4 regions of the Arthrobacter sp. B055-34 genome follow, and region 4 is predicted to be linked to each of the others. Evidence: riboswitches for the same ligand, from Rfam matches in the RefSeq annotation. Region 4 holds a riboswitch; each other region holds the start of a gene.
The links. Region 4 has a riboswitch for S-adenosylmethionine ahead of AC5RWO_RS10740 (aminotransferase class V-fold PLP-dependent enzyme). Riboswitches for the same ligand answer to the same signal wherever they lie in the genome.
Positions count from the first base shown of each region.

Region 1: another riboswitch for S-adenosylmethionine. It lies ahead of AC5RWO_RS20535 (MFS transporter); the one in region 4 lies ahead of AC5RWO_RS10740 (aminotransferase class V-fold PLP-dependent enzyme).
Region 2: another riboswitch for S-adenosylmethionine. It lies ahead of AC5RWO_RS14525 (DUF1737 domain-containing protein); the one in region 4 lies ahead of AC5RWO_RS10740 (aminotransferase class V-fold PLP-dependent enzyme).
Region 3: another riboswitch for S-adenosylmethionine. It lies ahead of AC5RWO_RS08110 (hypothetical protein); the one in region 4 lies ahead of AC5RWO_RS10740 (aminotransferase class V-fold PLP-dependent enzyme).

Region 1 is NZ_JBNHFQ010000015.1:54,995-60,336, forward strand. It holds gene AC5RWO_RS20530 (acyl-CoA dehydrogenase family protein) at 1-1,120, shown strand, start outside; SAM riboswitch class I at 1,198-1,364, shown strand; gene AC5RWO_RS20535 (MFS transporter) at 1,458-2,804, shown strand; gene AC5RWO_RS20540 (LLM class flavin-dependent oxidoreductase) at 2,852-4,300, shown strand; gene AC5RWO_RS20545 (acyl-CoA dehydrogenase family protein) at 4,297-5,342, shown strand, end outside.
Region 2 is NZ_JBNHFQ010000007.1:121,916-127,280, reverse strand. It holds gene AC5RWO_RS14540 (energy-coupling factor transporter transmembrane component T family protein) at 1-596, shown strand, start outside; gene AC5RWO_RS14535 (O-succinylhomoserine sulfhydrylase) at 719-1,963, opposite strand; gene AC5RWO_RS14530 (rhodanese-like domain-containing protein) at 1,967-2,332, opposite strand; gene AC5RWO_RS14525 (DUF1737 domain-containing protein) at 2,329-2,550, opposite strand; SAM riboswitch class IV at 2,561-2,675, opposite strand; gene AC5RWO_RS14520 (aminodeoxychorismate lyase) at 2,808-3,680, opposite strand; gene cls (cardiolipin synthase) at 3,836-5,245, shown strand; gene AC5RWO_RS14510 (FAD-dependent oxidoreductase) at 5,276-5,365, opposite strand, start outside.
Region 3 is NZ_JBNHFQ010000003.1:448,999-454,363, reverse strand. It holds gene AC5RWO_RS08115 (TM0106 family RecB-like putative nuclease) at 1-3,184, opposite strand, end outside; gene AC5RWO_RS08110 (hypothetical protein) at 3,314-3,640, opposite strand; SAM riboswitch class IV at 3,651-3,818, opposite strand; SAM riboswitch class IV at 3,982-4,104, shown strand; gene AC5RWO_RS08105 (hypothetical protein) at 4,172-4,297, shown strand; gene AC5RWO_RS08100 (PIN domain-containing protein) at 4,294-4,755, shown strand; gene AC5RWO_RS08095 (LysR substrate-binding domain-containing protein) at 4,855-5,365, shown strand, end outside.
Region 4 is NZ_JBNHFQ010000004.1:470,315-475,679, reverse strand. It holds gene aroA (3-phosphoshikimate 1-carboxyvinyltransferase) at 1-308, shown strand, start outside; gene rsgA (ribosome small subunit-dependent GTPase A) at 310-1,413, shown strand; gene hisN (histidinol-phosphatase) at 1,482-2,369, shown strand; SAM riboswitch class IV at 2,483-2,595, shown strand; gene AC5RWO_RS10740 (aminotransferase class V-fold PLP-dependent enzyme) at 2,637-4,010, shown strand; gene AC5RWO_RS10735 (class I SAM-dependent methyltransferase) at 4,167-4,931, shown strand; gene AC5RWO_RS10730 (metal ABC transporter substrate-binding protein) at 5,038-5,365, shown strand, end outside.

The DNA.
Region 1 (5,342 bases), on a different contig from region 4:
ACTGCCGTTCGAGCAGATCGGTTGGCTGAAGGAAGCCGGCTTCGGCGCCGCGCGCATCCCCACGGAATTCGGCGGGGACGGCCTGAGCTGGGAAGAATTCACCCAGCTGCTCATCGAGCTCGCCGCCGCGGACAGCAACATTCCGCAGGCCCTGCGCGCGCACATCGCTTTGACGGAGGAACACCTTTACCACCATCACCGCGAAGATCGCAGCGTCTGGCTGCAGCGGTTCGCCAACGGCCAGCTGGCCGGCAACGCGTGGACCGAGCCCGGCGCCGGCGGCACGGGCACCGTGCTGGACGAAGCCGGCGGCAAGCTGGTGCTGAACGGGCGCAAGTTCTACACCACCGGCACCATCTTCGCCGACTGGATCGATGTGACGGCCAAGCGCCCGGACGGTTCGGACGTCTCCGTCATCCTCTCCACCAAGACCGCTGGCGTGGAGACCTTCGACGACTGGGACGGCTTCGGCCAGCGGCTTACAGGCAGCGGGACCACGGTGTTCACCGACGCCGAAGTGGACCCGGCCAACGTCTCGGCCTTCGCCGATCGCTTCCCCTACCAGACGGCCCTCTACCAGCACATCCTGCTGGTCAGCCTGGCCGGCATCGCCAAGGCCGTGGTCACCGACGTCGCCGCGAACGTCCGCGAGCGGAAGCGCGTCTTCGGCCACGGCAACGCCCCGCTGGTGCGTAACGACGCCCAGATCCTGCAGGTTGTCGGCGAAATCAGCGCCAAGGCCTACGCCGCGGAAGCCACCACCCTGCGCGTGGCCCAGAGCCTCGACCGGGTCTTCGCTTCAAGATTGCAAAACGACGACGCCGAAAAGGCGGCCAACATCGCCGTCGAACTTGAATCCGGCCAGGCGCAGATTGTGCTGAGCAATCTGGTGCCCGACGCGGCGGGAGCCCTGTTCAATGTGCTGGGTGCATCCTCGACCAGCACGGGCAAGGCGCTGGACCGCCACTGGCGCAATGCCCGCACCGTGGCCACGCACAACCCGTTCATCTACAAGTCGCGGATCGTCGGCGACTGGGAGGTCAACGCTACGGAGCCGCCCTATGTCTGGACCATTGGTGTCGCCGGCGCCGATGCGGAACGCCAAACCGCAGCAGTCTAGCCGTTCCGTGTGGGGCCGGTTACGGCATGTGACGACCGCTTTTTCGCGGACCGGTGACTGGTCCCACACTGAACGTGTAACCATCCCGAGCGGCTGAGAGACCTGGCTCTATGACGCCGCAGCAACCCTGGTCACGACGAATCTCCCTGGATTCGCGCTGATAACAAGGAACTTGTCGAGGGCTGCGCCGAACTAGCGCAGTAAGACCTGTTCCGTAGGGTGCTACTGCCAGGACCGATGGAGTAAGCGCCTCAACCGGTCCCTCCCACTGCCTTCTGCCGTGGTCCGATCGGATGTGCGCTGCATCTTCTCGGCTGACGCCAAAGGAGAGACAGTAATGAGCACCACCGTAAACCCTTCCCCGCCTAAGAAAATGACTACGAAGGTCGCCGTCGCCAGCTTCATCGGCACGACGATCGAAGGCTATGACTTTGTCCTGTACGGGCTCGCAGCGGCCACCGTTTTCGGGCCATTGTTCTTCGCCCCGGCCGAACCACTGGTCGGCACCATCGCCGCCTTTGCGACTTACGCTGTCGGCTTCGTCGCCCGTCCGGTCGGCGGGATTCTCGGCGGCCACTTCGGCGACCGGATCGGTCGCAAGACTGTGCTGGTTGCCTCGCTGCTGCTGACCGGTCTGGCCACCACCGCCATCGGTCTGCTGCCGGTCTACGCACAGATCGGCTGGGTCGCCCCCGTACTGTTGCTGCTGCTGCGTGTTCTCCAGGGCATCGGTTACGGGGCCGAATGGGCCGGTGCGGCCCTGATGACGGTGGAGCACGCCAAACCGAAGCGCCGCGGACTGACCAGCAGCGCCACACAGCTGGGGCCGACCTCCGGCATGCTGCTGGCCACGGGCGTGCTGCTGGTGCTGGAGAACTCCATGACCAACGAACAGTTCCTGGCCTGGGGCTGGCGGATCCCCTTCGTGGCCAGCTTGTTGCTGGTTGCCGTCGGACTGGTGATCCGGTTGTCCGTTGAAGACAGCGCAGAGTTCAAGCGTGTACAGCAGGTGGAAAAGGTTGCTGACCGCCCGGTGCTGGAGAGCATCAAGACCCACCCACGGCAGGTTGTGCTCACTACTGGCCTCCGCATCGCGCAGAATGCCTTCTACTACGTCTACACCGTCTTCATCCTGACGTACCTGACCCAGGTCTCCGGAACGGACCGCAATACCGGCCTGGCTGCCGTGCTGATCGCGTCCGCGCTGGGCCTGGTCACCGTCCCGCTGTGGGGCTGGCTGTCGGATGTCATCGGCCGGCGCAGGGTCTACCTCTTCGGGGCAGTCAGCAGCGCCGTGGCCGTCATCCCGTTCTTCTGGCTGCTCGATAGCGGTGTGTTCTTCCTGATCGTCCTCGGCGTGGTGTTCGGCCTGAACGTCGGACATGACGCCATGTACGGTCCGCAGGCGGCGTTCTTCTCCGAGCTGTTCAGCACACGCGTCCGGTTCAGCGGGGTCTCCCTCGGCTACCAACTCGGCTCGGTACTCGGCGGCGGCCTGGCACCCCTGGTGGCGACGGCTCTGCTGGCAGCCGGCGGCGGGAATCCGGTCTGGGTCATCGTGTACTTCCTCGGCGTCTCAGCCATCACCATCATCGCCACGCTCAAGGCTCCCGAGACCAAGGACCGACCATTGTCCGGGAACGACCAGGCGGATGCGAAGCCGGAGCTCGTCTCCGCTTCCTGACCCGAGCCGGGACCCGGCAACCGCACTTTCAAAGAAAGGGGCCCGTTTTGGCCACCGAGAGTACGCGTTACCCGCAGGGGCGTCCCCGCCTGCTGCTGAGCGCCTTCGTCATGAACACCAACAGCCATATCATGGGCGGACAATGGCGGCATCCGCAGGCGCAGCAGCACCGCTTCAATGACCTGCAGCTGTGGACGGACCTGGCCCGGCAGCTGGAGGAAGCGAAGTTCGACGCCTTGTTCTTCGCCGACGTCGTCGGTCTTTACGGCGACGACGACGGCGGATGGGCCTCGCACATCCGGCGCGGCCTGCAGGTGCCGGCCAACGATCCTCTCATCCTGCTGGGCGCGCTTGCCGGCGCAACCCGGGAGATCGGGCTGGCGGCGACCTCATCGGTGATCCAGAGCCATCCGTTCCAGTTCGCGCGGCAGATGTCCACCCTGGACCACATCTCCAACGGTCGCGCAGCCTGGAACATTGTGACCAGCGCCTTGGATAATGCGCACCGGAACTTTGGCGGCGGCGGCCTGGCCGCGCACGAAGACCGGTACGCCTGGGCCGAAGAGTACGTCTCCGCGGTCTACAAACTGTGGGAAGGCTCCTGGGATGACGGCGCGCTGGTCCAGGACAAGGCGTCCGGAGTCCACGCGGATCCGGAAAAGGTCCATAAGATCTACCACCGCGGCGAACGGTATTCGATCGATGGACCGCACCTGTCTTCGCCGTCGCCCCAGCGGACCCCGGTGCTGTTCCAGGCAGGGAGCTCGGGCCGCGGCCAGCAGTTCTGCGCCGCCAATGCCGAGGCGACCTTCATGCTGGCGGCGCATCCCGAAGCCGCCGCCACATATACCGCAGCCGTGCGGAGCCAGACGGTTGCGGCCGGGCGCAGGGCCGAGGACCTGAAGTTCTTCCAGGGGCTGCATTTCATCGTCGGCGGCACCGAGGCGGAGGCGGACCGTAAAGAAGCCGAGCTGGACGAATACCTGGACTCCGGAGCGATGATCGCCCACATCGCCGGCGGTCTCGGCGTAGATCTGGGCGGACTGGATCCGGACACGCCGCTGGGCGATTTCCAGACGGAAGGCACGCAGGGACACCTGGAGAGCCTGCGCAAATCGGTCCCCGGAGGCAACCCGACCTTGCGCGATATCGCCAACTTCCGCGGGCGGGCCCACCGGGTCAAGGGAACCCCGGAACAGATTGCCGACCGGCTGGAGCAGTGGCAGGACGCCGGCGTGGACGGCATCAACATCATCAACCAGATCCTGCCCGGTTCCTACACGGACTTCATCGACGGAGTGCTGCCGGAACTGCGCAGCAGGGGACTGGCGCAGACAGAGTACGCGCGGGGAAGCTTCCGGGAAAAGCTGTTCGGCGGCGGCGAGGGCTACAACGGGTCGCAGCTCAACGACCGGCACCCCGCACGTCAGTACCGCGGCGCCTTCGATGAATTCTCAGCCGCAGCACAGAACAAGGTTTTGGAAGGAAGACGATGACGGAAACTATCGCGAACGAGTGCACCGAGACCGCGGAAGCAACTTACGGGCGGTTGGCCGGCCGCTTTCGGCCGGTCTTCGAGCGGATCGCCCAGGGGGCACTGGACCGGGAACTGAACAGGATTCTGCCGTTCGAACAAGTTGCGTGGCTGAACGCGGCAGGCTTCGGGAAACTGCGGGTGCCGCTGGAGCATGGCGGCGACGGTGTCTCCTTCGAGCACTTCTTCCGCCTCCTGATCGAACTTGCGGCGGCGGACTCCAGCGTCGCCCACCTGTACCGCTCACACTTCGCCTTCGTCGAGACGGTTGGCCTGGAAGGCGAGGCGTTTGCCCGCCGCTGGTATCCGCGCATTGTGGCCGGCGAGATCTTCGGCAACGCGGCCACGGAGAAGGCCGGAAACGCGCTGGGCACCACGAACACCAAGCTGGTCAGGGACGGCGGGAGATGGCTGCTCAACGGTGAAAAGTACTACACCACCGGCAGCATCTTCGCGGAGTGGATCGCGGTCATGGCCAGTACCGACGGTATCGAGGGGCGGCAGTACGCCGTCGTCAATACCAAGCAGGCGGGCGTGGAGATCGTTGACGACTGGGATGGCTTCGGCCAGCAGCTGACCGGGACGGGGACAACCTACTTCCGCGATGCCGTGGTGGAGCCGGCCGACGTTATCGAACGCAAGCCGTCGAGCACGCACGAACCGGCATTCTTCCAGCTGGTGCTGCTCGCCGTACTGGCAGGGATTGGCAATGCGGCGCTCGCGGACGCGAAGATCCTGGTGCGGAACCGCAAGCGGACCTTTAACACCGGAACCGGCGAACTGTTCCGCAATGACCCACTGATCCTTCAGCTTGTCGGCCAACTGTCGGCCAAAGCATTCGCCGCCGAATCGGTGGTCCTGACCGCGGCACGGGAACTGGATGCCGCGGCAGACAAGTCCCTCCCGCTCGACGACGTTCAGCGTTACATCCGCGGGGAAGCTGCTGTGGAGAAGGCGCAGATCGTTGTTCCGGAGCTGGTTCTTGAGGCCACCGGGCAGCTGTT
Region 2 (5,365 bases), on a different contig from region 4:
GCTGGCCGCTGGTGGTGGCGGCCGCGGTCGGCGCCTACGGAACGGCGCTGCTGGCGGAGAAAACCGGCGCGGTGGTCTTCGAAGCGGGCCCGCTGCTGTTCACCGAGGATTCCATCAACTCCGGCGTCGCCATCGGGCTGCGGTCCCTGGCGGTGGCACTGCCCGGAATCTTCCTGCTGCTGACCACCGACCCCACGGATCTGGCCGATGCGCTGGCGCAGAAGCTGAAGATGCCGCACCGGTTTGTGCTCGGGGCCCTGGCCGGCCTCCGGCTGGTGGGTCTCCTGGTCGAGGAATGGCGGACCCTGGGACTGGCCCGCCGTGCCCGCGGAGTCGGCGCCGAGAACAAACCGCTGGCCAAATTCGCGGCGTTCCTCGGCCAAGCCTTCGGCCTCATCGTCCAGGCCATCCGGCGCGCCACCCGCCTGGCGGTGGCGATGGAGGCCCGCGGTTTCGGCGGGGCGCAACGCACCTGGGCGCGGGAATCGACGTTCAGCAGGGTGGATATCTGGGTCTTCCTGGGCGGTGCCCTGGTCTCGGCGGCGGCCGTTACCGCCGCCGTCTCCGCCGGGACCTGGAACTTCATCTTCGGCTAACCCGGGCTCCTCCGCGATCCACTGGTCAGCTGCGGCCCTTTTCAGCTCTGGGAAGGGCCGCAGCTGTCTCCTCGATTGCGGCTGGGCGCAACAAGGCGCGGGCCTTCGTCGACTCCCTGGATCTACGGGCCAGTCAGTGCCCGGTCCAGGTCCTTGAGCAGGTCCTCGGTGGCTTCCAGCCCCACGGACAGCCGGACAAAACCGTCGCCGAGCCCGATCGCGGCCCGTCCGTCCGGTCCCATCGCGCGGTGCGTGGTGGTGGCCGGATGGGTGATCAGGGACTTGGCGTCACCGAGGTTGTTCGAGATATCCACGGTGGTCAGCGAGTTCAGCAGCCGGAACGCGGCGGCCTTGGCATCCGAACCGTTCGCAGCGCCCGGCTCAAGTTCAAACGTGACCACGGTTCCGCCGCCGCTCATCTGGCGGCGCGCCAGTTCGTACTGCGGATGCGACTCGAGGAACGGGTAGACCACGCGCCGCACCGCCGGCTGTGTCTGCAGCCAGCGGGCGATCTCCAGGGCGGATGCGGTGGCATAGTTTACGCGCAGGGACATCGTCTCCAGCCCCTTGAGCAGCGTCCAGGCGTTGAACGGGCTCAGCGCGGGACCGGTGTGGCGCATCAGCTGCTTGACCGGGCCGTTGATGAAATCCGCGCAGCCCAGCACGGCGCCGCCAAGAACGCGGCCCTGCCCGTCCATGTGTTTGGTACCCGAATAAACAACGACGTCGGCACCAAGTTCCGTTGCCTGCTGCAGCAGCGGGGTGGCGAAGACATTGTCCACCACCACCTGCGCCCCGGCGGCGTGCGCCAGGTCCACCACCGCACGGATGTCCACCAGCTCCTGCAGCGGGTTGGACGGCGACTCGAAGAAGACCGCAGCGGCAGGGGTGGCGAGGGCCTGCTCCCACTGGGCGAGGTCATGCCCGTCGACGAAGACCGTCTCCACGCCCCAGCGCGGCAGGATCTCGTTGAGAATGACAAAGCAGGAACCGAACAGGCTCCGCGCCGCAACCACCCGGTCACCGGCGGCGAGCAGGGCGCCCAAGGCGGTGAAGACGGCGCTCATGCCGCTGGCCGTGGCGAAGCAGGCCTCGGCGCCCTCGAGCAGCCGGAGCCGTTCCTGGAAGGCGGCGACCGTGGGGTTGCCGTAGCGGGAGTAGACGAAGCGCTCCACCTCGCCGTTGAAGGAGGCTTCGGCTGCCTCGGCGGAATCAAAAACGTAGCCGGACGTCAGGAACAAGGCTTCTGAGGTTTCCTGGAAGCCCGTGCGGTCAAGGCCGCCGCGGACCGCCCTCGTCTGCGGGTCCCAGCCGGCGCGCAGTTCCGCCAGGTCCGGCCCCGGGCCGGCAGACTGCGGGGGCGCCACCGGCTAGCCCCTCTTCCAGGGCAGATCGCTCTGCTGCCAGCCGCCGGCGGCCTCGAAGCCGCCCAGCACGTTGTACGCGGTATGCCCGGCGGCGGTGGCGCTGATAGCGGCATCGATGGAGCGCCGCCCCGAACGGCAGATCAGCAACAGCTCCTTGCCGCGCAGCGACTGCAGTTCGTTGAGGAACGCGGCATTGCGGCTGCCGTCAATCCGGTTCCACTCGATGAAGCGCGCGGGAGCACCGTCGTCGTTCGTCACGGGCACACCCACCTGCTGCCATTCGGTCTCGGTGCGGACGTCCACGAGGACGGCACCGCCGCGCAGCTTCTCCACGGCTTCTTCCACGGTGAGGTCTCCGGCGTAGCTCATGCGCTGTGTCCCTTCAGCACCACGGCCTGGGCGGCGATGACGCGTTCGCCGTCGAAGGCAATCGAGGGGTTGCCGTAGAGTTCGTAGCCCTCCGCCAACGCCGCGCTGACCCGGGCGCAGAAGGACCTGTCGTCCGGCCCGGTCAGCAACCGGTAGGGCAGGGGGCTGCCCGCCGCATTGTCAACGGGGGACTGGACGGGTTGTTCCAACGGGGGCATGGGGTACTCCTGATCACGCTTGCAAATGAACCTAATGAACACTGCCGAGTAGTCACCTGAGGCACCCCGCCGTGAAGAGGGTTGCCGGCCAGCACAGTCAGGGCTTGACGCTGGACCTCGTTACTCTGCTCAAGAAAGTAGCACGGCGCCGTCCCCGGCACCCAAGCCGGGGCGCCGCCGTCGTCATCATTGGTAACCGTTACGTAGGTTTACGACGACGGAAGGCCGCAGCCCTCGCCGCCGCAGGAAGCGCTGGGCTACTCCCGGCTGCCCTTGGCCAGCAGCGCCGTCAGTTCCTCCGTCATCTCGTGCGACACCGGGATGGCCTGGCCGTCGATGGACTTGACCGGTGCCAGCAGCCGGATGCTGGAGACCAGCCACACCGCGTCGGCCGCCAGCAGATGGTGCGGTTCCAGCGGCCCATAGCCCAGCTGCCAGCCGGCATCCGCGGCCGCGTTGAACAGGGCGCCCTGGGAGGTGCCGGGCAGGATGCCGTTTTCGAGCAGCGGCGTGGTGAGCTTCCGGACGCCGTCGCGCACGGTCGCCATCAGCACGGTAGAGGTGGGGCCCTCCAGCACCAGGCCGTCGGTGGAGGTGAAGATGACGTCGTCCGCGCCGTTGGCCTTGGCATAGCGCAGGGCGGCCATGTTCACGGCGTAGGAGAGGGTCTTGGCGCCCAGCAACAGCCACGGCGCGCGCTCGGCGATGTTGCTGTCGTAGCCGCGGTCCAGCAGCAGCACGTCGAGGCCCTCCTGCCGCTGGTCCCTGCCGGTGGAGCCGGGAAGCGAGGCCTGCACCCACGCGGTGGGGCGGCCCGCGCCCTCCTCGCCGCGCGTGACCAGCAGTTTGAGCACCAGTTCTTCGACGGGAGCATGTTCGGCGACGGCGGTGGCGATGGCCCGCTCCCAGGCATCGGCCGGCGGGATGTCCAGGTCCATGATGCGGGCCGAGGACGCGAGCCGGTCCAGGTGCGCCTGCACCTTGCGGGGAACACCGTCCACCGCCAGGAGGGATTCGAAAATGCCGTCGCCGCGGGTGGCGCCCAGATCGGTCGCCATCAGCTGCGGCTTTGTGGCGTCGGCGATGCGCCCGTTCTCCAGGGCAGGGTCGAGAAACACCAAAACAGTCATGGGATCAGCATAGATTGCCGCGCGGGCACATTAGGCTGTACAAGGACAGCGCCGTGGACCGGCGGGAAAGGGAGGAGTTCGCTGCCGTGTTGTGGTCGCTTGCGGGTCTGGGCACGTTCCCGGACTGGGTTGTCGTGGTGGCTTCGATACTGGACATGGGAATCCGGATCGCTGCGCTGGGCATTGTGCCGGGCAACCGCCGCCCCACCACCGCCATGGCCTGGCTGCTGGCCATCTTCTTCATTCCGCTGGTCGGCCTGGCCCTGTTCTTCATGTTCGGCAGTTTCCGGCTTTCGGACCGCCGGATCGCCAAACAGACCGAGATTAACCGGAAGGTCTGGGCAGCCACGCAGGACATGGAAGAACCGCGCAGCGAACGCGATGCCCCCGCCTGGGTCCATTCGGCCGCCGAACTGAACCGCTCGCTCGGCTCTTTCCCGATGGTGGACAGCAACCACGTGGAGCTCTATCCGGACTACGAGGGTTCCATCGCCGCGATGGCCGCCGCCGTCCGCAAGGCGGAGGAATTCGTCAACATCCAGTTCTACATCATGGCCAAGGACGAGGTCACCGACGAGCTCTTCGTGGCCCTGCAGGAGGCCGCGGCCCGCGGTGTCCGGGTCCGCCTGCTCTTCGACCACCTCGGCACCATGCGGATCAAGGGCTACCGGAAGTTCCGGCGCTGGCTGCAGGTCAGCGGGATCGAGTGGCAACGCATGCTCCCGCTGCTGCCCGTGCGGGGCCAATGGCGCCGTATCGATCTGCGCAACCACCGCAAAATCCTCGTGGTGGACGGACGGGTGGCCTTCACCGGGTCGCAGAACCTGATCGAGCCCGGCTACCACCGCGCCTCCAGCGAGCGGACTGGACGGCAGTGGGTGGAGCTGATGGCCCGCTATGAAGGTCCCATCGTCACCGCGCTCAACGTGGTGTTCGCTACCGACTGGTCCAGCGAAACGGACGACACCCTCGGCAGCGAGCTGTTCACGCCGGCACCGGTCCGCGAGCCGGGCCCCACGACGTGCCAGGTGGTTCCCAGCGGCCCGGGCTTCGCCACCGAGAACAACCTGCGCTTGTTCAACACGTTGATCTATGCGGCAGTGGAGCGGTTGTCCATCTGCAGCCCGTACTTCGTGCCGGATGATTCGCTGCTCTATGCGATTACGACGGCGGCGCAGCGCGGTGTCGACGTCGAACTTTTCGTCTCGGAACAGGGGGATCAGTTCCTGGTCCACCATGCCCAGCGTTCCTATTACCAGGCCCTGCTGGAAGCCGGTGTGCGCATCTACCTGTATCCGAAGCCGCTGGTGCTGCACGCGAAGCACTTCACCGTGGACGACGAGGTCGGCGTCCTGGGTTCCAGCAATATGGACATGCGCTCCTTCTCGTTGAACCTGGAAGTGTCGGTCATGCATCTCGGCGGCGACATCGTCGGCAAGATGCGCGAAATCCAGCAAAGCTACCGCGAGGTTTCCCGGGAGATCACCCTGGACGAGTGGGGCCAGCGCACCCGGTGGGAACGCTACGTCGACAACGTTGCCCGCCTGACCGCGACCCTCCAATAGCTCCCATCATGCTGTAGCCGGACGAGATGCTCAGATCGCGGCCCCGATTTTACCGACGACGGCGCCGCTGACCAGCCTGCTGACGCCCGGTACCTTGATCAGCCGCATCGAGAGCCGCCG
Region 3 (5,365 bases), on a different contig from region 4:
GACCGAGGTGCCGCTGGACCTGCCGTAGAACTTCAGCGGCTTCCTCGGCCGACGAGGTCGAATTTCCCTGATGCTCCAGCAGGATGCATTCCACTCCCGCTGGCACGCCCTGCAGCTGGCGCCGGTCCGCCGCAGGTGCGCTGTGCAGGCGGCCTTCATAGGCGAGCCGCGAGACTGCGGTACATAAAGCCGGGTGCATCCGCCACGTGAGCGCGAGGAAATAGCCCAGCTCCGGCGGAAGTGTGGGGTGCCCGGCCGACAACCAGCCCAAGGCGGACGTGTCTACCGGTTCCGGATGAGTGGCCTGGGTGACCTGCGGCAACTGCTGCGGATCTCCCAGCAGGAGCAGGCGCCGCGTCGCGCGGGAGACGGCCAGGGTGTTGGCCAGCGAAAACTGTCCGGCCTCGTCGATAACCAGCAGATCCAGCGACCCTGGCGGAACTTTGCTGCCGGTCATCGTCCAGGCTGTGCCGCCGACCAGCGCCCCGCCCGGTTCGGTGAGCAACCGTTCCACCTCGGCGTCCGTGCGGTTCCGCCACGGGACGTTCTCCGCATTGAGCTTCTTGGCCACCCGCTCCAGCGGGACGCGGCCCTTCTCCACCGCGGCCTTCATCATGTTTTCCACGACGGCGTGAGACTGTCCGACCACGCCCACCTTCCAGCCCTGCGCAACCAGCCGACCGATGACATGCGCGCCAATATGCGTTTTGCCGGAGCCGGGCGGCCCTTGGACGGCCAGGTAGGAACGGTCCAGTGCCTGGACGGCGGTGGTGATCGCGTCGATGTAGCCGTCCGGCTCCTGTTCAACGACCGGTAGCGACGCCAGGTTGCGCAGTCGCGGCGGAACCCGGCGGAGCAGATCGAGTGCCGGATGCGGCGGCAGCTGTGGCAATCCGCTGCTCACCAGTCCGGCAAGGTCCGCCAGCGCCTGCTTCAGCGAGGTGGTGGCCGGCGGCTGGTTCGGCGACAGTGCCATCGGCAGCTGGTCATATGGATCCGCCTTGGACGGCAGCCGCTCCTGGACCAGCAGGACATCCTTGTCGCCGGCCGCATCCAACTCGATGACCTGCGTTTCGAAGCAGTAGCTGCGCTGGTCGACGCCGGTGTCCCTGGCCTGCAGGAAGTCCGGAAACGGCCGGTCGTAGAGCCGGCACAACGAGGTGCCTTCCTTGATGGTCGAGCCGGGGGCCAGCGTTCCGGTCAACCGGAGCACGCGGACAGGATTCCGCTTCCCCGGCGGCACGGCCCACTCCTCAACAACCTCCGCGTCCTGCACGATGAACACGTCCCTCGTGTCTGCCCAGTCCGGCACCGGCGCGTTCAGCCGGTCGAAGTGGCTCCACCAGAACTGCTTGTCCTCGCGGCGGTGGTAACCGACCGCCGCGGCAACCATGGCGATGGCCTGGTCATCATCGGACAACGGCTCGCCGGTATGCGCGGCCTTGTCCGCAGCGGCCGCCACATGGTCCAGCAGCCGCTGCTCGTCCTGGGACGGCTCGTCCGGAACCTCAGGTGCTGTCCCGCCGTCGACTGCGGCAACGCCATCGGCGGTCGAGCCGGGCTGGATGCCACGTTCGGCCGCCAGCTTGAGCAGCCAGTTACGCAGCTCGAGTGTGGAGACGCAGTCGTACTCGTTGTAGTCGCTGATTCCGGCGAGGATCTTCGCCGCCTCATCGGCCCGGCCGGCATCACGTGCCTCGCAATAGTGGGCATAAGCCACCACCGAGGCCCCGGCATCCGTCACATCACCGCTGCGCAGGTTATCGCCCATGTACAGCGGCTCGAGCTTCTTGATGCTGTAGGAGTTCTCCGAGATCCGCAGGCTGTTGCGCACCGTGTCGTAGAGGTCAACCAGCACGCCTTCGCGCAGCAGCCCGTCCACGGCGTCCTCGCCCAGGACATGCTGTAGCGACAGTCGGCGCAGGGCTGCCTTTTCGTAGTTGGCGTAGTGGTAAATGTGCAGGTCTGGATACCGTTCGCGCCGTTGTGCGACGTAGTCCAGGAAGTTGGCCAGGGCTTGGCCTTCCTCCGCACGGTTGTGCGCCCAGAACGGCAGGAACGGCGGCTTGTCCTGCGGGGAGACCGGGTTCTCCACCACGCCGAAAAGGTACTCGAGGCCCCACGTGCCGGCGGCATCCTGCCAGAGCGGATCCCCCTCGAAGTCGAAGAAAATGTCACCCTGACTGGGGCGGGGGAGCGCGGCCAGCGCGTTTTGCTCCAGCACCCGGTAGGAGACCTTATGGGATTCACCGTCTTTGGCCGTGAATTCGACCGATCCGTCCGGCTCTTGGACGCCGGTCTGCATGCGCGCCTGATCCCGCAGCCTGGCTAACGTTCCGCCGGAGTCTTCGCCCGCCGGCAGCGGCATGGCGGCGAAGTCATCGATGGTGCGGATCCCGTCTGCCATCAGCTGGCGCCGGCGCGTGGTGCTCATGTGTGAAACCAGCAGCAGGTCCCGGTGCAGTTTGACCTGCTCGGAGCAGTAATCGCAGCGGCCGCAGGCGGTGTAGCGTTCGTCATTCCAGGCCACGGGATCCGGCTGCCCACGGTGCTGGCCGGTGATGGCCAGGAACCGGGTCCGGCGCTCCTTGAAGGCGGGCAGGATGTCCGTCAGGCTGTGGTTGCTGCGCACGCCGTTACCCAGCACCAGTGTGACCGTGGGGGAGGGCGTGATTCCGGCTTTGGCGAGTTGGTCGCCGTAGGCGGCAAGCTGCAGCAGGGCGGTCACCTTGGCATGGCGGGCCAGCTTGGTGTCATACACCGCGTAACGCAACGTCCCGCCGTCGTTCTCCTTGACGAGGAAATCCGAGCGGCCATGGAAGCTGCCGTCAAAAAACGCTGCCTGGAACACGACATCAGCCCCGGCCTCCAGGGCGGTAATGGATTCGGCGTGCTTGGCAGTCAGCTCCGGGCGGGTGTAGCCGCTGGTTTCGGCAATCTCCACCACGCCGGCCCCGAACCGGTCCTTGAATTCCTGCAGCACCCGGTGCTCATGGACATCGCCGAGCACCGCCGTCCGCTCCAGCATCTCGTCCGGAGCGAAGACGGCCTTGGGTGTGCGGCCCAGCTTCTCGTCCAGCTTCCGCAGCAACTGGTACTCGCAGCCGGCAGCGACCACCAGGTCACTGGCGGTGAAGACCAGTTCCGGTGCGGCGCCGGCTGATTCGGATTCAAGCAGGAACACAAGGCCTCCCGGGCTGACGGTGCCGCCGGCGTCGGAATCCCTGAGCTGATTTCCGGCGTCCGCGGTTGTTGATAGACGTAATTGACTTCTACCAGCCCGGTCTGACAATTTATGACGGTGCTGCGGCGGTTACCTGTCCGCAGGGTCCATTTCCATCCGCACCAGCGAAAAGAATCGGTTGCCAGCGCCGCTGCGGGTGCTGGGAATGAGCAGTTTCGCGTACTTCTCACACCACTGGGCGGTGCCGTCGGAGTCCAGGGCGGCCTTTTGCACAGCGTCGATGTCCTCTGAGAAGAACATCTTCTGTACGCCCTGCTGGCAGAACTGCACCAGGCTGAGCTGGGCTTCAATGTGGATCCGGACATCCACCCATTCGTCAAAGATGCTTTCGTCCGGAAGGCTCGCGGCCTGGTCGGTGTGCTTGCGGTCGTGTTCTGTTGAGTATGTATTCATCATTTCGTTCTCTCGATAGTTCTTGCCCGCACGGGTCCCCCTTAGAACCTCGTCGTTCTGCGAATATGCAGGCCGCTTCGTCATCCGAACCACCCACGAACATGGGGTTGGTGCGTGACCGGTCGGAGCCTTGGCAACACCACCGGCTAGCCGATTGTGTTGCCCGTCACATCTCGTGAAGCACTCCTACTATATGGTCACGGACGCAGATAGCCAAACGATTGCCCACAGGTAAACATCCGGATTGGGCTAAATGTCGCTTCGAGTCGCTGGTTCTCGTCCTGTTACACAGCATGAACAACAGTGCGTGACGCGACGCCGAACCCGTGGCATACTCTCAACAGCTTCAGGAACTGCGGTCGCTAAGCTCCGACTTGGCCGCATACCAACCCCACGCTCTATGGGTGGTTCGGATGACGAAGCGGCCTGCATTCGCCGTTGGCAGATGGTGCGGGCAAGAGCACGCGAAAGGACCGGTGCCCGGCACCGTTTTTCATGACCAGTATTTCCCCTGCACGCCAGGATCTGCGCGTAATGAGCCTCAATGACTACGAGCACGTAGCAGCCGCCCGGAAGGATTTTGTCGATTTCCTCCTCCGCACCGGCCGCGCTGCCGCCGCTCGGTCTGCCGCCGCCAACCCGATCAACACGGGCTCGTGAGGGAGCAAGCCGGCCTGCTGCTCGATACGGATGTGGTGACGGAGGTGCGTAGCGCGGAGCCGCACGCCGCCGTCGTCGATTTCCTGCAGCAGCGCCGACACCTGCGCATCTTCATCTCCGCGCTGACCGTTGGGGAACTGCGTGCCGCGCATGCCCAGCAGGAAACTGCGTCAAACAACGACGACGGCCGCTGGCTTGCGGAGCTGACCAAGCGTTTTGAGGGCTTCATCCTGCCGGTGGACCTGAAGGTCGCGACGGTCTGGGGGCCGATGTCCAGCCGCCCGGATGTTCCGGCCGTGGAGTCGCTGATCGCGGCCACGGCCGTCCGGTACTGCCTGACCGTGGTGTCCCGCAACGTTGCCGGCTACAGCAAGCTTGCCGTGCCGGCCATCGATCCGTGGCAAGTGGGCAGGTACGCCGTGGCGCAGACTGCGGCTCCGGACCATAAGCCCGGATAACGCGCGGTGCTGAGCCAGGGTGGGGAAACAGCGTGGGGAGCCTGCTAAAAAACCGCCAGGGGAACTGTGGAAGCGGGTGGAACTGGATAGGCTTTCCTTATGTTCCGGTACACCTTGCGTCAGATCCAGTACTACGTGGCCGTCGCTGAATCCGGCTCCATCAGCGGCGCTGCACAGGCCTGTCATGTGTCGCAGGCGGGAATGTCGCTGGCCATCAACGAGCTGGAAAAGGCCGTCGGGACCCAGCTCATCGTCCGGCGCAAGGCGAAAGGTATTACCCTGACCACTGCCGGGCGGGGCTTCCTCAAGGACGCGCAGGTGCTCCTGCGCGAAGCCGAGGAGATCCAGGCCCGGATCGAGGAACGGCACGGGGAACTGGCCGGGCCGCTGGCGATCGGCTGCTACACCACGCTCTCGGCGTTCTGGGTTCCGTTGATGACGGCGGGTTTCGCGGCGCCGAATCCCAAACTGGAGCTGACCATCACTGAAGGGGCGGCCGATGAGCTGCAACTGCAGATGCTGGAGGGCAGGCTCGACGCCGTGCTGACCCACACGCGGCATGTCACCGGCGGCGCAGAAATGCGGGTGATCAAGGAAGGTCGGCCCTACA
Region 4 (5,365 bases):
TTGCCCATCTGCGCGGACATGAAACCGACCGGCTGGCGGCTCTGGTCGCGGAAATCAATTCCTTAGGCGGCGACGCCGAAGAAACCGAGGACGGGCTGATCATCCGTCCGAGGCCGCTGCATGGCGGGGTTTTCCATTCATATGAGGACCACCGGATGGCCACTGCCGGAGCCATTATCGGGCTGGCAGTCGAGGGCGTGGAAGTCGAAGACATCGGCACCACGGCCAAGACCATGCCCGAGTTCCCGCGGCTATGGCAGGACCTGTTCGAGACTTCCGTCCGCCAGTCCGAGGCGGGAGCGCTCTAAGGTGGTGCGCGGCAACCGTACGTGGGATGAATCCGATGTCCGCATCCGTCCCAACAAGCGCGGCTCGCGTCCGCGTACCAAGGAACGGCCCGCCCACGAAGACGCGGTCATCGGGCGGATCATCACCGTGGACCGCGGCCGCTACACCGCGGTCGTCGATGAAGACACTGCCCAGGAACGGGTGGTTGTCGCCGCCCGTGCCCGGGAGCTTCGCCGCAGCCCGGTGGTAGCCGGCGACTTCGTAGCGCTCGTCGGTGACATTACGGGCGAGCCGGACTCTTTGGCTCGGCTGGTCCGGATCGAAGAACGCCGGACGCTGTTGCGGCGCAGCGCCGACGATACCGACCCGGTGGAGCGGGTAGTCGTAGCCAATGCGGACCAACTGGTCATCGTGGTGGCCGCCGCCAACCCGGAGCCGCGCACCGGTTTTATCGACCGTGCCTTGGTAGCAGCGTACGACGCCGGGATCAGCCCGCTGCTGTGCGTCACCAAAGCGGACGTCAAAGATCCTGAAGAACTGCTCTCCAACTACCGGCACCTCGATCTGCCCGTCATCGTCAGCCGGACCGCCGGCACTGAGGGCTTTGGAATTGATGCACGGTCCGCCGACGGGCTTTCGGCCCGTCTCGACCGGGACGCCGTGGCCGAGCTGAAAGGCTATCTGGACGGGATGGTCAGCGTCATGCTCGGCCATTCCGGCGTCGGCAAATCCACCATGGTCAATGCGCTCACGGGTGCGGAACGCGCCACGGGCGGCGTCAACGCCGTGACCGGGCGGGGACGGCATACTTCCTCCTCGGCGCTGGCCCTGAAGCTGACCGATGCCCCGGCCGGCAGCTGGATCATCGACACGCCCGGCATCCGTTCTTTTGGACTCGCCCATGTGGACCCGGACCGGATCATTTCCGCCTTTCCCGACCTGGAGCCCGGCACCGCCGATTGCGAGCGGGGCTGCAAGCACGACGACCACGCGGTCAACTGCGGGGTGGACGCGTGGGTGGCTTCCGGGCAGGCCGGCGAATCAGGCCCGGCACGGCTGGCGTCGCTGCGCCGTTTGCTGGGAACGGAAGAACGCGCCCAGGCTAAGGAACTGGGGTTCCAGTAGCACCGCCGTCGTCGGCCGGGGACTTCACATCCCGCATCCGGCCACCGAATAAGGATAAGTTGAAGCCTATGACCCGTGACGTTCAAAGCTATAACGATGATCTGCGCCTGGCCCATGTGATGGCCGATTCCGTGGATTCGCAGACCATGGCCCGCTTCAAGGCGCTGGACCTGAAAATCGAGACCAAGCCGGATCTCACCCCTGTCACGGATGCGGACCGCGCCGCCGAAGAGGCCATCCGCGGCCAACTCTCCCGGGCCCGGCCGCGCGACGCGGTGCTTGGGGAGGAGTATGGCAGCAGCGGCCACGGCTCCCGCCGCTGGATCATCGACCCCATCGACGGCACAAAGAACTTCGTCCGCGGGGTGCCGGTCTGGGCCACCCTGATCGCGCTGGTGGACGAAGACCGCCCCGTGGTCGGCCTGGTCAGCGCCCCCGCTTTGGGCAAGCGCTGGTGGGCCGCGACCGGAACCGGCGCCTACATGGGACGTTCGCTGTCCGCGGCCACCCGGCTCCGGGTATCCGATGTCAACCGGCTCGAGGACGCGTCCCTCTCCTATTCCAGCCTGACCGGCTGGCAGGAACGGGGCAACTTCCCGGAGTTCCTCGGCCTCACCGAATCCGTCTGGCGCACCCGTGCCTACGGAGACTTCTGGTCCTATTGCATGGTGGCCGAGGGCGCCGTCGACATTGCCTGCGAACCGGAACTCAACCTCTACGACATGGCGGCACTGGTGCCGATCGTGACCGAGGCCGGCGGACGGTTCAGTTCGCTCGAGGGCGAGGACGGACCCTTCGGCGGCAACGCGCTGGCCACGAACGGCACGCTGCACGAGGAGGTCCTCTACCGGCTCAATCCCCAGTTGCGCGGCCAGCGTCCGGCCGCACACCCGGAGGATGCGCCCCTGCCGGAAACCGCTCCGGAGGCCTCCGTGGAGGCGGACGGCCTGCGCTGACGCTGCCATTGTGACGAATTACGACGGCGGCCGTCCCCATTCCGGGGATGGCCGCCTTTTCGTTCCCGTAACAAAGATGCGGCTGCTCCGGCCGGACAATAATCTCGATGGCAGGTCACGAGTGCCAGCGCTAAACCCCGGTTTGCTGGCCGGCAACCCTCCTAACGCGGCGGGGTGCCCCGGGTGACGACCTGGCCGTGCCTGACTGGTTCGGCAAGCGCGGATCCGCTCTGCCATGCGCACGGATCCCTCACCAGATGAGGTCATATGAGCACCACTGTTATCGACTCCACCCTGTCCCCCGAGCTGCTGGCAGCGGAACAACCGTTCCAGGAAGTTACCGGCGCAGAACTCGCCGCTCCCCTGCTGGACGGCGGCACCGTCCGCTACGCCAATTTGGACTACGCCGCGTCGGCACCCGCGCTGGCTTCCGTCACCGCCTATCTCGAGCAACTGCTCCCCTACTACGCGAGCGTCCATCGCGGTGCCGGGTACGCATCCCAGGTCTCCACCTCCGTCTACGAGCATTCACGCGAAGTCCTGCGTTCTTTTGTGGGCGGGCGGACCGATGACCTGGTCATCTTCACCCGCAACACCACCGATTCCCTGAACCTGCTCGCCGGCTGCATCCCGGCCGGTGGCGAAGTGCTGTACCTGGACATCGAGCACCACGCCAACCTATTGCCCTGGCAGGCGGTACCGCACCGCAGCGTAGTGGCCCGGCCGAGTGTTGCCGGCACGCTCGAGGCCATCGAGACCGAACTGGCAGGTGGCCAAGTGGCCCTCGTTGCCATCACCGGAGCGTCGAATGTTACCGGCGAGATCTTCCCGATCGCCGAAACCGCGCGGCTTGCCCACCGGCATGGTGCCCGGGTAGTGGTGGATGCGGCACAGCTCGCCCCGCACCGGCGGCTCGACATTGCCCGGGACAACATTGACTATGTGGTCCTCTCCGGACACAAGCTCTATGCCCCGTTCGGCGCGGGAGCGATCATCGGCCGGGCCGACTGGCTCGATTCCGGCACACCGCATTTGGCTGGCGGCGGCGCAGTGAAACAGGTCCGGCTGGACGGCGTGGTCTGGACAACTGGGCCGGCCCGGCACGAAGCCGGCTCTCCCAATGTGCTCGGTGCGGCCACCCTGGCCCGGGCCGCGGAGCACATTGCGCAGCTGGACGAGGAAGCGTGGCAGCAGCATGAGTCCGTGCTGCGTGGGTATCTCATCGAGCGGCTGGAGGCGGTGGACTCGGTCACCGTGCACCGGATTTTCAGCGGCGAGACCGCCCCGCTGGATGCCATCGGCGTCGTAAATTTTTCGGTGGCCGGATACGACGCTGGCCTCGTGGCCGCGTATCTTTCGGCAGAACACGGACTCGGCGTGCGGGACGGGAAGTTCTGCGCCCATCCCTTGCTCAACCGCCTCGGGCTGCCGTCCGGTTCGCTGCGTGCCAGCTTCGGGCTGGGTTCCCGCTTGGAAGACACGGCCCGGCTCGCGGACGGAGTGGCAGCGCTGGTCCGTGACGGACTGCGCCACGACTATGTCGTCGAGAGCGGACGCTGGGTGCCAGCGGTGGAAACACGGGCCTTCCCCGAGTGGGCACCCGTGACGCCGGGAACCGCCGGGGCGTCGCCATGCTCCTAGGGCTAGGAACGTATCCCTGCGTGCCGGATGGGGCATGATCTAATTGACCCGTCGTTGCGAAGCCGCCGGTGCAACGGGACCGGCGGCTGGCGGCGTCAATGACAGGTCAATGAGAGGCCCCTGACCGAGAGCAGAGGGTGCACGAGGAGTGTGGCAGTGGTTCGCGGCGGACCCCGGATGGACGACGAACGGCGCCGGGAGTTCGGCAGCAGCTTCCAGCAGGGTGGTGCGCATTATGACCGTGTCCGTCCCGGCTACCCGGATGACGCCGTCGATTGGCTGCTGCCGCAGTCGGCACGGGACGCCGCGGATGTAGGCGCCGGTACCGGAAAATATACGGCCGCGTTGCTCGCCCGGGGCCTGCGGGTGACCGCCGTGGATCCCTCGGCCGACATGCTGGAACAATTGGCAACCAACTATCCCGCGGCCCGGATCCTGCTGGGGACGGCCGAACATACCGGCATCGCCGATGGCGCCGTCGATCTGGTGACCGTGGCGCAGGCCTGGCACTGGGTGGACCAGGCAGCGGCCAGCACGGAGGCTGCCCGGATCCTGAGGCCCGAGGGAACGCTGGGCTTGATCTGGAACCAGCTCGATGTCTCCATTCCCTGGGTCCACCGGCTCTCCCGGATCATGCATGCCGGTGACGTTTACAGGCCGGACTTCCGCCCCTTCATCGGTCCTGAGTTCATCGGGCCTGAGGGCCACGAAACCCACTGGGCCGATCCGCTGACGCCCGGCGACTTGCTGGAGCTGGTCAAGTCGCGCAGTTACTACCTGCGGGCGAGCGAACAGACGCGCGCAAAAGTCCTGGCCAATCTGGACTGGTACCTGCATGAACATCTGGGCCATGACCGGGAAGAGATTCTCCAGCTCCCCTACCTGACCCTGACTTGGCGCGCGGTGAAGGCTGACCGCTAAGTTCGAGGGCTTTCTGCGCCAACATTCCGTGCCGCTCCGACCGGTAACGAACAGAAATTTTAGCCGCACCCTATTATTCCGGCACCCCTTTACGATAAATTTAGGCATGCCGAAAAAACTGTGGTCCGTGCTGGCCGTCTTGTCGCTGGGCATGCTGACGGCCTGCGGTCCCGTGGGCAACGGTTCGGCGGCCGTTCCGGAGCCGTCCGACGAGCGCCCCATGGTACTGACCACCTTCACAGTGCTTGCAGATCTGGTGCGCCAAGTCGCCGGCGAGCATGTGCGGGTGGAATCAATTACCAAAGTGGGCGCGGAGATCCACGGCTACCAGCCCACTCCTTCGGATCTGGTCGGCGCCCAGGAAGCGGACCTGATTCTCGACAACGGCCTCGGCCTGGAGCGTTGGTTCGCCCGGTTTGTGACGGCGGTACCGG